DNA from 3 places in the Spartinivicinus ruber genome. Region 1 is predicted to be linked to each of the others. Evidence: predicted binding sites of a transcription regulator. Region 1 holds the regulator's gene; each other region holds the start of a gene.
What was found. The regulator FliA, encoded in region 1, starts transcription of late flagellar genes. The targets are predictions, from matches to a motif close to CTAAAGTTNNNNNNNNNNCNGCCGATA.

Region 1 (4,290 bases):
AGCCCTGCCAAAGCACAGTTATGGAAAAAGCTGCAGGCCATTGGCTTTAGCGGACCCTATTGTCAGCAACTATTAGCGAATTTACCCGCTGAGCAACAAGGTGTGGATGCTTGGCGTCATTTATTAGCCAGTATTGTAAAAAAACTGCCAGTGACTTCCAAAGATATCGTTGATCAAGGGGGAATATTTGCTTGTGTCGGGCCAACAGGTGCAGGAAAAACCACCACCATTGGCAAGCTGGCTACTCGTTATGCCTTAAACCATGGTACTAGTCAGCTGGCATTAGTAACGATGGATACCTACCGAATTGGGGCGACAGACCAAATAAAAACCTTAGGTAAAATATTAAATGTGCCAGTTAAAATAGTTGGGAATGGACACCAGTTACAAATGGCGTTAGATAGTTTCCAGAAAAAATCCTTGGTCCTCATTGATACGGCTGGGCTAAACCACCAAGACCCTAAATTGCAGCTACAATTATCTATATTAAATCAGGTACGCCCAATGGTGAGAGGGTTGCTTGTGTTATCGACAACTAGTCAGCAACAAGTGCTACAAGTGGCTTATAACACTTATAGCCAGACTCGGTTGGTAGGTGGTGTATTAACGAAGTTGGATGAAGCTTCCAGCCTGGGTGAGACGGTTGAGCTACTAATGGATAAACATCTTGCGGTTTCTTATATCACTGATGGACAACGAATTCCGGATGATATTCATCAAGCTCGGGCTCACCAAGTGATCAGTCGCGCGGTGGCACTCAGCCAACATGCTGAATTAGCAGACAGTGAATTAATGTCTGCTTATATGCAGGCTAACCCAATGGCAGCAACAAGCCCTGTGCAAGCAAATGTGGGTTAGTGTCCATTTGTATTTAGTGGGGTCCTCTAAAGTAAAGGATATGACAATAATAATTACGGAGCTGAGAGGGGTAGTTCACCGTTAACCTTTGTTAAGCTATTCCTTATTTAACTGTATTCGACAGTTGTAGAGTACAGCCAAGGTGAATCGGCTGTTGTTGAACTAATCTCAAAGCCATTCATTAAGGAGATAAACCAGGATTAATCTTCATATGATCAGACATCCAGTACAAGTCGTAGCGGTGACAGGAGCAAAAGGGGGCGTAGGTAAAACAAATGTAGCGGTAAATTTAAGTATTGCGTTGGCTGAACTAGGGCGTCGGGTGATGTTATTGGATGCCGATTTAGGGCTGGCAAATGTGGACATTTTACTGGGATTATCGCCTACTCGAAATATGGCTGATGTATTGGAAGGCCGCTGTGATTTAAAAGATATTATTCTCCCTGGCCCTGGTGGCGTACGTATTATTCCTGCTTCTTCTGGTACCCAAAAAATGACTGAATTGAGTTCGCAAGAACATGCAGGGATGATTTCTGCGTTCAGTGAGCTTAGCCATCAGTTGGACATGCTAATTATTGATACCGCTGCGGGTATTTCTGACACGGTTATTAGCTTTGTGCGGGCTGCGCAAGAACTCATTATTGTCGTTACCGATGAACCCACTTCCATAACTGATGCTTATGCCATGATTAAGCTATTGCACCGTGATTATGGCTTATTGCGGTTTCGAATCGTGGCCAATATGGTGAGATCCCAGCAGGAGGGCCATAATATATTTAATAAACTGGTCAATGTAACCGACCGATTTTTAGAAGTGGCGCTGCAATATTTGGGTGCTATACCGTGGGATGAGGCTGTACGGAAAGCGGTCTTGCGCCAACGCGCGGTTATCGATGCTTATCCTCGCTCTAAAGCGGCCGTGGCAATTAGAGCACTGGCACAAAAAGTGGACGCCTTTCCCCTTCCGTCATCTCCTCGTGGGCATTTAGAATTTTTTATTGAAAACCTGGTGGCTGGTGAGGCTGGTCGATAGTAGGCAATTATATGGCGTCGAATGAAGCAGGTTTGTATTCAAAGTCAGGACAACAATTTAACCAGCAATTAATTGAGCAGTATACTGGTTTAGTGAAGCGAATTGCCCATCATTTGGCAGCACGATTACCTTCGCAGGTGCAGTTGGATGATTTATTACAAGCGGGCATGATCGGCCTGTTAGAAGCTGCCAAAAAATACGATGGGAGCAAAGGTGCGACCTTTGAAACCTATGCTGGAATTCGAGTTCGTGGTGCGATGTTGGATGAAATTCGCAAAGGAGATTGGGTACCACGTTCTGTTCATCGTAATAGTCGACGGATTACTGAAGCGATCAGTGCTTTAGAAGCAAGGTTGGGACGAGACGCAAAAGATTCTGAAATTGCAGAAGAATTAGGATTAGGCTTAACTGAATACCATCAGCTGTTAAGTGATACAGCTTCAAGTCGGCTATTTAGTTTTGAAGAGTTACTGAGTAGCCAAGATGGAAGACATACTTGGGTAGCGGATCAACAACAATCGTCGCCGCCAACCAAGCATCAAACTGAGCAGTTTAAAAAAGCACTGGCTAATGCCATTGCCACGCTACCGGAACGAGAGCAATTATTGCTTTCTCTTTATTATGACGAAGAGCTTAACCTCAAGGAAATTGGCATGGTATTGGGGGTGAGTGAGTCTCGCGTCAGTCAGCTTCACAGTCAAGCAGCCGCTCGACTTCGAGCTCGCCTGAATGACTGGGCAGTTGAATAGACTGGCACCCTCTTAATGACCTACTAGACTAGTAAGTTAGATGTTCAGCACAAACATCAATGTGGCTTGATGGAGGTCGCTTTGGACAAAAATATGAAAATTCTAATCGTAGATGATTTTTCTACGATGAGGCGGATCATAAAAAATCTGCTTCGTGACTTGGGTTTTACAAATACGTCAGAAGCAGATGATGGGCAAACCGCTCTACCGATGTTGCAAAGTGGTGGTTTTGATTTTCTGGTGACTGACTGGAATATGCCAGGTATGACTGGCATTGATTTACTTAAAGCAGTTAGAGCAGACCCAAAATTAAATTCACTGCCTGTTTTAATGGTAACTGCCGAGGCCAAGCGGGATCAAATTATTGAAGCAGCTCAGGCAGGTGTGAATGGCTATGTAGTAAAACCTTTTACTGCTGCAGTGTTAAAGGAGAAAATCGAAAAGATTTTTGAGCGTGTTGAAGCAGGTGGTTAAGAGGTATATATGTCGCTGCTCGATAAATTAAAAGACCATGCGCCCACTGAGTTTGAAGTGAGCCTGAAAGAACAGGCTCAAAAAATGGTGGAGCATTTGGAAAAAGGCAATTTAAAAGATGCCATCGAAATCATCCATGAAATTAATGAAGTTAGAGATAAAAGCCTGTATCAGGAAGTAGGTCGGCTGACGAGAGCACTACATGAATCCATCCGAAATTTTCATGTGGAGGCAGGATTAGCAGGTGATGATAAAGAAGCGATGTCTGACATGGTTGATGCTTCTGACCGTTTAGAATACGTAACAAAAATGACCGAGACAGCGGCAAATACCACCATGGATTTGGTTGATAACTGTATGCCGATTGTTGATGAATTAAAATCAGATGCTCACAGTTTAAGGGATGAATGGACTAAAATTCGCAAGCGGCAAATGAATCCTGATGAATTTAGAAAACTCTATAAACAAATGGATGAATTTTTAGATCGCAGTGAAAAACAAGTTAATGAAGTCCATAGTAATTTAACCGAAATTTTAGTTGCACAAAACTATCAGGATTTAACTGGACAAGTTATTAAAAAAGTCGTTGAGCTTGTTCAACAAGTAGAAGACAGTTTGGTTGATTTAGTTAGAATGGCTGGTCAGGTAGATAAACTGACGGGTACTGAGCATGAAATATCCGCAATCAAAGAAGATTCTATTGCTGCCGAAGGCCCACAAATAAAAGCAGAGGAACGGGTCGATGTTGTATCAGGCCAAGATGATGTTGATGACTTGCTTTCTAGTTTGGGGTTTTAGGGGAGCTGTCTCATGAGTTTTGAGGCTGATGAAGACATCCTACAGGACTTTTTGGTTGAAGCTGGAGAAATCTTAGAACTGCTGTCAGAACAGCTGGTCGATCTGGAAAATCGACCTGATGATATGGACTTACTAAATGCCATTTTCCGTGGGTTTCATACTGTTAAAGGAGGGGCTGGTTTTCTTCAGTTGAATAATCTTGTTGATTGCTGTCATGTTGCAGAAAATGTTTTCGATATTTTACGTAATGGTCAACGGTCAGTTTCTACGGAATTAATGGATGTTGTTTTACAGGCACTTGATACCATCAACGAAATGTTCAGCCAGGTACGTGACCGGGTTGAGCCTACACCTGCTGACCCTCAGTTATTAAAAGCG
Region 2 (4,290 bases), 250 kb from region 1:
TTGACTAACCCTTCAGTTATACATAGGTACTCTTCCATCACTTTTTTAATGGGAACTAAATAACATAAACACAATCTTATATGACAATTGTTGTCTTTGTTGAGGAATGCGCTGATAAATTAAATTTTATAGCTATAATCAGCGGTTGTAATAAAAACTATTTTCCAAAAAAATAGCTCCCTCAAAAAAGCCATTAACGAATAGCAACGAAAACTAAAAAATAACTGCATACCCAATAATAAGGGAGCAATGTGCAACTGTTACCGTTACTTTATGAAATGAAACCAGCAAACAAACTAGTATTAGAGGAGAGACTAACAATGGGGGAAGTACTGTGGCACCACAGTGCGCAGTTTTCAATCAAACAAGAACAGTTTCAACCACTGCTAGAAGCCCTTTGCTACCACCCTCAAGATATATCACCTGATAATATCTATGCGTTTGTTATGACTGAATTCAGTAGCTTTAATTTCTCTGTTGCCTTTAATCAGGCAGGTGACTTAAATAGCATAGAGTTGATCAGTACTCCTGAAGGTGATATAGATGATTTACTGGTTCCTATTGCACCTTATGTAGAACCATCCAGCTTCATTGAATGTGCTTTTCACCCCACAAACCATTACTTACCTAGTAACGAAATTGCTGTTGTTCGTTGGTTATTTGACCGTCAGGAAGTCAACTCATCGTTATATGCCGTACAACGTGACCACTACAGCCAACAAGAAGTTAGTCGACGCCTGCTGTCCAATTTGCATGTTGCAGCCTAGCCTGGTTGAGTATTCCATTTAGGTTAAGAGTTATTAGGCTTAGGTTGCTCACTTGTTTCTTCAGGTAGCCCTTTATTTTCTGCTTGAGTTTTTATTGGCTCTTTATCAAGCCGGATGGTCACCCGACGGTTTCGGGCCCGATTCTCTGCGGTATTGTTTTTTGCCACAGGGTAACGCTCTCCATGAAATCGCATGACAATCATTTCAGCAGGAACACCTTTCTTTTCAAGATAATCACGTATCGACTCAGCACGCTGTTTCGATAACTCTCGGTTTGATAAGCGTCGCCCCAAGGCATCAGTATGACCATCAATATACATAGCTTTTACTGAAGAATCGGCTTTGATATAGATGGCAATATTATCCAGCAGTTGCTCGCTATTATTCGGTACGTTGATTTTATTGGTATCAAAAAACACAACTGAACGCTGTATCTGATCAAAATTAACAGGCAACAAACTAGAAAGACAGTTGATGTATTTTGGATAAACTTGTTGAAAATTAACAGCAGAGATTTCCACCGTAATTTTTTCGGCTAAATTGCCACCATACCAAGACATATTGGCAAACGAAGGGTACATACCTTGCGCCAACTGACCAATCATCCAACTGGGTAAATCACCAGCTAGTACAACAGGCTCTTTAGAGCCTAAAACAGGTACTTTACCTTTAGCTTTTGAGCGTTGATCAAACCGCCAGGCAGGAGCTATTACCCCAAGATCTGCATCTCCCTGCTGCATTGGCCTGTTCCAACTCACCAGTTTAAAGCCTACCCGCTCACCGGCCCGATGACGAAATACCGCTTTACCATACCGGGGAATATCTTGAATTAAAGTACACTCAAAAATCGACTCTTCTAGTTGCCACTGGGTATTATCCAAAGGAGCCCTAAAGGTAGCTGCGATTGTTTGATCACTACTCCAGCTCCCTACAACTGCTAACCACCAAGCCATAAAGCAAAGGCTTCGCCATTGTTTCCCCAATAACATAGTAGCCCCTTTGATAACACAGTTTTGCTTACACTAATGATTCAGCCTATTAAAGGTGCATCACTTAGCTTATCGGCCAGTGACTAACAATCTTGAAACTCATGCTTCACCCAAATACCCTGTCATGTCATATCGGGCCTATATTTACTTTCTACACATCTATTTACTTTCTACACATCGTAAATAAATGACACCCTTAAGATAACCGGTAGCCAGGTGATGCCCCTTTGGGTAAGATGCCTCCCTGTTCGCAGACCAACAACCTGGAAAGCCCAGATGACAACCACGTTAACCATTACCCAGCCTGATGATTGGCATATTCACTTACGAGATAATGCTGCTTTACCAACCACTGTGAGCGATGTTAGCCGCTATTTTGGGCGCGCCATTGTGATGCCTAACTTGGTCCCTCCCATAACCACTACTGATCAAGCCCTTGCTTATCGGCAGCGGATTGTAAGAGCAATGCCCGCTGATCGAACCTGGCAACCATTAATGACCCTATACCTCACTGATAATACATCTCCTGATACTATTCATGAGGCAAAGCAGTCGGGGCATATTTATGCCGCTAAATTGTATCCGGCAGGTGCAACAACAAACTCCGACTCAGGTGTTACTGACATAAAAAAAATCTATCCAGTGTTAGAAGCGATGGCTGCAACGGGCATGCCGCTGCTGGTACATGGTGAAGTCACTGATAATGCAATTGACGTATTTGACCGTGAAAAAGTGTTTATCGACCGCTATCTTAGCGAAATTGTCGCAAAATTTCCGACCCTTAAGGTAGTGCTTGAACATATAACCACAGCAGATGCCGTCAAATTCGTGGAGGAAGTATCTGACCAGGTTGCCGCCACTATAACTGCACACCATTTGTTGTATAACCGTAACCACATGTTAGTGGGTGGTATTAAGCCACATTATTATTGTTTACCTATTCTTAAGCGACAAACCCACCAACAAGCATTACAAGCCGCAGCAACCAGTGGTAACCCTAAGTTTTTCTTGGGTACTGATTCTGCCCCCCATGCCCAAAAAGCCAAAGAAAACAGTTGTGGCTGTGCTGGTTGTTATACGGCCTATGCGGCCATTGAGCTTTATGCAGAGGCCTTTGAGCAGCTCAACGCCTTAGATAAATTGGAACCCTTTGCCAGCTGGTATGGTCCAGACTTTTATGGTCTACCTCGCAACCAACGTACGATTACGTTGGAAAAAAACCCTTGGCAAGTGCCAGCACAGCTCACATTGGGTGATCAACCATTGATTCCACTACGAGCAGATGAAACGATTCAATGGCGTGTTATTGCCAAAAAATAGCTATTACTTTTAGCATTATTTATTAAACACTTAAGGCTGTATAGTGACAGAAATAACTGAACCACACCCCTTAATTAGTAACCGATTCAGGGGGTTTTTACCGGTAATTATTGATGTGGAAACCGGAGGATTTAATGCTAAAACCGATGCTTTATTGGAGGTTGCGGCAGTACTAATCAAAATGAATAAAGATGGCAACTTGCAGCCAGGTAAAGAAATAGCTTTTCAGGTAACACCTTTTCCTGGAGCCAATATTGAGTTATCTGCTTTAGAGTTCACTGGTATTGACCCTTTTGCACCCGAACGTAAGGCTGTTGCGGAAGCAGAAAGCTTAAAAGAAATATTTAAGGCTATTCGCAAAGAGCTCAAACAACAGCAGTGTACCCGTGCAGTCTTGGTAGGCCATAATGCAACATTTGACTTAAGCTTTATTAATGAAGCCACTACCCGCAATAACCTTAAGCGTAACCCCTTTCATCCATTTTCCTGCTTTGATACCGCAACTCTAGCCGGGCTTGCTTTTGGTCATACAGTACTGGCTAAAGCTTGCCAATTAGCAGGCATTGAGTTCAGCAACCAGTCTGCTCATTCAGCAGCCTATGATGCCAGAAAAACGGCCGAACTATTTTGCTGTATTGTTAACCAGTGGAAACAACTGGGGGGTTGGCCTTTGTCTGCCAACAACTTTACGAATGACGAAGTCTGATTGTTTGCATAAAAAAACCTGCCGATTGGCAGGTTTTTTTATGCAATAAACTGAGTAAGCTATTACAGTTCTTCAGCACTTTCGCTAAGGTACTTAGCTACGCCTTCTGGAGAAGCTTGCATACCTTTGTCACCTTTTTTCCAACCAGCAGGGCACACTTCACCATGTGATTCGTGGAACTGCAACGCATCAACCAAACGGATCAACTCATCCATGTTACGGCCAAGCGGCAGATCATTGATGATTTGTGAGCGGACCACACCTTCTTTGTCAATCAAGAACGCTCCACGGAATGCAACACCACCTTCAGACTCAACGTCATAAGCCTGAGCAATTTCGTGCTTCATATCAGCAGCTAAGGTATATTTCACTTGACCAATACCACCATTATCCACTGATGTATTACGCCATGCATTATGGGTAAAATGAGAGTCGATAGAAACACCTATTACTTCCACCTCTCTCTCATTGAACGCATCCATCCGGTGATCTAAAGCAATCAGCTCAG
Region 3 (4,290 bases), 1.2 Mb from region 1:
GTTTATTGTGGCTGTTTGTACTCCATTAATGGTTAGGATTCCACTGGTTGCTGCAGCCGTCATCGTACTTCCGTTAACAAGATTTGGATTGGGAGTAGCAGTAACCCCTGTTCGTTCACTGACTTTGTTGATAGCAGCTGCTTTAGTGATAGCGCTACTGCCTTTATCCTGACTGGAAGCAGTATCGTCCAGTGGGTTACCAGCTGGTACAGGCACATCATTGATGACAATGTCACCGTCGTTGAGGGTTGGTGCAGCTTGTTTTCCTGCAGTACCTGTATCGCCATCAATAGCAGCTAAAGAGGAAAGGAATGCCCCTGTACCAGGGTAGGTTCCTTCTGCTAACCCCACATTAAGATTTAGTTGGCCACTAGTGCCTTGCTCTATTTCTATTGCAGAGCCATCTTGAGAGATTAAGGTAAATCCGCCTGACACGGTGCCTGCCAACTCTTCTGCTGGAGTTGGAATAGCACCAGCAGCAGTGGTACCCGTTGGTAATCCTGTTGCAGCAGGCGTTGGGCCACCGTTGGCGTAAACTAAAGTGATATTTCTCCCGTCTTCTGCCTCTAACACAATACCTGAGGCATCCTGGCCAGTATTAATGGCCACAACACCTGTTTGTTTAGAGAATGCATTAATTGCAGATACGACAGCTTCCCGGTTGGCATCGGTTGTTAGGTTTGTATTCGTGGCTAAAGCAATAGTGACGCCATTAAGAAATACATTACCAGCTGTAGTGGCATTGACTTGATTTGTACCTTCAACGGAGTTTGTGAGCACTTTAGCGGTAACGCCAGTTTCATCAGACTTTGAATTAATGGTTGCAACTTTGGAGATAGCGCTGGCACTTTTGTTTGTGAGAGAGGCTGTGTCAGCAGTAGATTTAGAGCTGGGAATTGGTACACCATTAATTAATAAATCCCCTTGAGCAATTCCAAAGTTCGTTCCTCTAGCACTAACTCCTACTTCTGGGGATGCGCCTAAAGCATCTACTCGTGCTCCTTCAATATTGAAAGCGATATTTTCACCTTCATTGGCACCAATCTGAAAGGTAACTTCAGTAAAAGTACCATCTAACAGTTGTGTACCGTTGTAGTTAGTTTGCTCTGAAACCCGTTGAATTTCTTTTTTCAGTTGTACTACTTCTGCATTGAGTGCTTCACGATCTTCTGGGCTGTTAGTGGCATTAGCTGCTTGTAAAGCCAGATCGCGAATCCTTAATAGATTATCTTTCATCGCACTTAATGCACTCTCAGCTACTTGTGCAAGGGAAACACCGTCATTGGCATTACGTATAGCTACGTTTAAACCGCGGACTTGGGTATCAAATCGAGTGGATATAGAAAGACCTGCTGCATCATCTTTGGCACTGTTAATGCGTAAACCTGAAGACAATCGTTGTAATGCAGTGGCATTGGCCGATTGTGAAGAATTTAAGTTGCGCTGGGCATTCAGCGAAGCAATATTGGTGTTAATAACTTGTGGCATCACTGCTCTCCTTGTCTATACCCTTCGTGAAAAGCTTTTCGCTACCTGCTAAAAACCAACAGTTGGGGTATATCTTTCAACCTTAACGGACTGTTGCGTTAACCAGTGGAAGGGTTAACGAACAACTGTCTTTGGTTTAATCTCTGGTCGTCGTGGACAATAATTGACTCAATAATGGTTTAACAAGGACTATGCCAAAGGACTATTTAGTACACTTATTGGGCGGAATAAGTCTTATAAAACAAGGGTATAGTTTAATTCTAGACTGAAAAAAGTAGTTAATAAAATGCTATTTGGTGGCAGGAAATTGCCGCTAAAAAAAGTGTTTTTAATAGCGAAAAAATGTAAAAAAACATTAATTTTTCTAATCTCTAAGACGTTAAAAGGCTGTAAATAAACTGACTTTCAGGTGAAATAAGCAGAAAGAATAATAACGAGCTAATAATAAAAACTTAATATTAAAAAAGTGACTTAATCTGTCACGATTAAGTTACTGATTTATTGCGCTCCACTAACCTTAATAGTAAGGCTGGTGGCGCATTTGTTTGTTTACTCACTGTGAAAGCCTTCTAGGGGGTGTTGTCATCACGACTCTCCCCCAGTCACTTATTACAATAAGCTCCTGGGGCCTCGCCGTTTGACGGCCTACCCTAAAATTCTTTCACAATGAGTAAACATTATTAATAGGCGATATAGGTGTGCCACAAATTACCCAATAATATACTCACAGCGAAGGGCTCTATAGGCGAGGTCATCGAGTGATGAAGCCTCAGGAGCTTAGATAAACTAAGTGACTGGGGTGAAGGCAGTTAAATGCTCCTGCTTAAACTGCATTCCCACCGTCCATGGTGGTCAGCGAAGATAACAAAGCCTAAGAGCGATTCGCGAAGAGTATTGGGTAAAGCCTCTCGATCAGCAGGGCAGGATGATCAGGGGTGACTTATGGTGCAGGTTATAAACACCAATATTGCGTCGTTGATTGCACAGCGCAATTTGGATCGTGCTGACCGTTTACAAAGTACCGCTTTGGAACGGTTATCTTCCGGGTTACGGGTTAATGGTGCCAAGGATGATGCGGCGGGCTTTGCCATCGCCATTCGTTTTGATAGCAAAATTCGCAGTACATCCGTTGCAATTCAAAATGCCAACAATGGCATTTCCCTTTCTCAAACTGCCGAAGGTGCACTTGGCTCAATTACTGAAAACCTTCAACGCATTCGCGAGCTGGCATTACAGTCGGCAAACACGAGTAACACTGAATTGGATCGAGGTGCATTAAATGAAGAAGCTAAACAATTAATTGCTGAAATTCAGAGTGTTGCTGTTAATACTGATTTCAATGGTAAAAAATTATTGGATGGCTCATTTACCACCACGTTATTTCAAACAGGCCCGGATATTGGTGAAACCATACCGTTAAATATTGTAAAAACCACAACTGATAGCCTTGGCAGTGCGTTAACCGATGGCATTTCTTCTACGAGACCGGGTATAGTTTCCGCTTCTTTAGCCGGCGATTTATTGATTAATGGATTTTCAGTGGGGGCCTCTAGCGCCGTGGATGATAACCTGTCCAGTGTGTCTAAAGATGCCAGTGCAATTGCAAAAGCTGCTGCAATTAATAAAGTATCCAGCCAAACCAACGTCACTGCCACGGTCAATGCGAATACTGTCGGCTATACCGGTGGAGTCGCAACCAATGCCACAGTTAATGGTGCTATCAACATTAATGGCGTGTCCATTACAGTGTCTACCAATAATGCATTAACTGCTGATGTGAATCGTGCTGGTGTCGTCACTGCGATTAATAATGTTAGTGGTCAAACTGGAGTTACTGCTATTGATACTGGTAACACCACCACCGGTATAACTTTGAACGCCAGTGATGGCCGGAATATTGAGTATGATGATAATGGTTCAGGTTTATCGGCGGCAGTGGGGGTAGGGCAAGCAGGGGCGGCAACGACGTATGTCGGTACTTATAGTTTGATTTCAACTAATGGTACAGAATTCACCATTGATTTTGGCCGCTCAGAAATTGGCAATAATATTTTTGGCCTGAATGTAGGCACTTTTAGTGGTGGCAACAGTGGTGCAATCAGTCAACGTTTGGTAAATAGTACTTTAAATGTTGGGGATTTAGTGATTAATGGCATTGCTGTGGGGCAATCTTTAGCCAGTGCTGATACGGCATCCTCTAGTACCAATGCAGGGAGTGCTATTGCGAAAGCGGCAGCGATTAATACAGTAAGTAGTCAAACCGGCGTAACAGCCCAGGCACTTTCCACCATTGTATATGGTGGTGGGATTACCACGGGTAATACTCGAAACGAGTCCATTGAAATTAATGGGGTAACAATTAATATCTCGTTTAATGCCGGAGATAGTGCCAGCACTATTGTTAACAACGTTATTACGGCTGTTAATAATAATGAAGGTGCTACAGGGGTAAAGGCTGAAACCTTTGATACTTCGTTTCGACTTGTTGCAAAAGATGGTCGAAATATTATTTTGGAAAATGAATCTGCCAATATTGCTGAAGCAGGGTTTGGCGCAGCAACAGTATTTTTTAATAGTGCGCAAGCAGCTCCCATATTATTATTGTCAGCAGGAAAAATTGCGTTAACTACGAATACTGGCAATATTGGCAGCTCTGGTTTTAGAGTCGGTAACTTTGGCAATGTACTATCTGGGCAGTTAGTCAAAGATATTGATTTAACCACCAGTACAGGGGCTAACGATGCAATAACAGCAGTTGATAATGCCCTCGATCAAATTGCCCTCCAGCAATCCCGGTTAGGT

Region 2: the regulator FliA is predicted to act here: its motif matches at 1,827-1,853, upstream of G4Y78_RS10315 (flagellar protein MotY).
Region 3: the regulator FliA is predicted to act here: its motif matches at 2,139-2,165, upstream of G4Y78_RS16495 (flagellin N-terminal helical domain-containing protein).

The regions. Positions count from the first base shown of each region.
Region 1 is NZ_CP048878.1:2,444,189-2,448,478, forward strand. Features, by position in the region: gene flhF (flagellar biosynthesis protein FlhF) at 1-858, shown strand, start outside; gene G4Y78_RS11475 (MinD/ParA family protein) at 1,070-1,891, shown strand; gene G4Y78_RS11480 (RNA polymerase sigma factor FliA) at 1,903-2,640, shown strand; gene cheY (chemotaxis response regulator CheY) at 2,734-3,114, shown strand; gene G4Y78_RS11490 (protein phosphatase CheZ) at 3,124-3,912, shown strand; gene G4Y78_RS11495 (chemotaxis protein CheA) at 3,925-4,290, shown strand, end outside.
Region 2 is NZ_CP048878.1:2,190,683-2,194,972, reverse strand. Features, by position in the region: gene G4Y78_RS10320 (hypothetical protein) at 252-767, shown strand; gene G4Y78_RS10315 (flagellar protein MotY) at 791-1,720, opposite strand; gene pyrC (dihydroorotase) at 2,033-3,076, shown strand; gene rnt (ribonuclease T) at 3,129-3,782, shown strand; gene G4Y78_RS10300 (peroxiredoxin) at 3,845-4,290, opposite strand, start outside.
Region 3 is NZ_CP048878.1:3,604,950-3,609,239, reverse strand. Features, by position in the region: gene G4Y78_RS16500 (flagellin N-terminal helical domain-containing protein) at 1-1,488, opposite strand, end outside; gene G4Y78_RS16495 (flagellin N-terminal helical domain-containing protein) at 2,431-4,290, shown strand, end outside.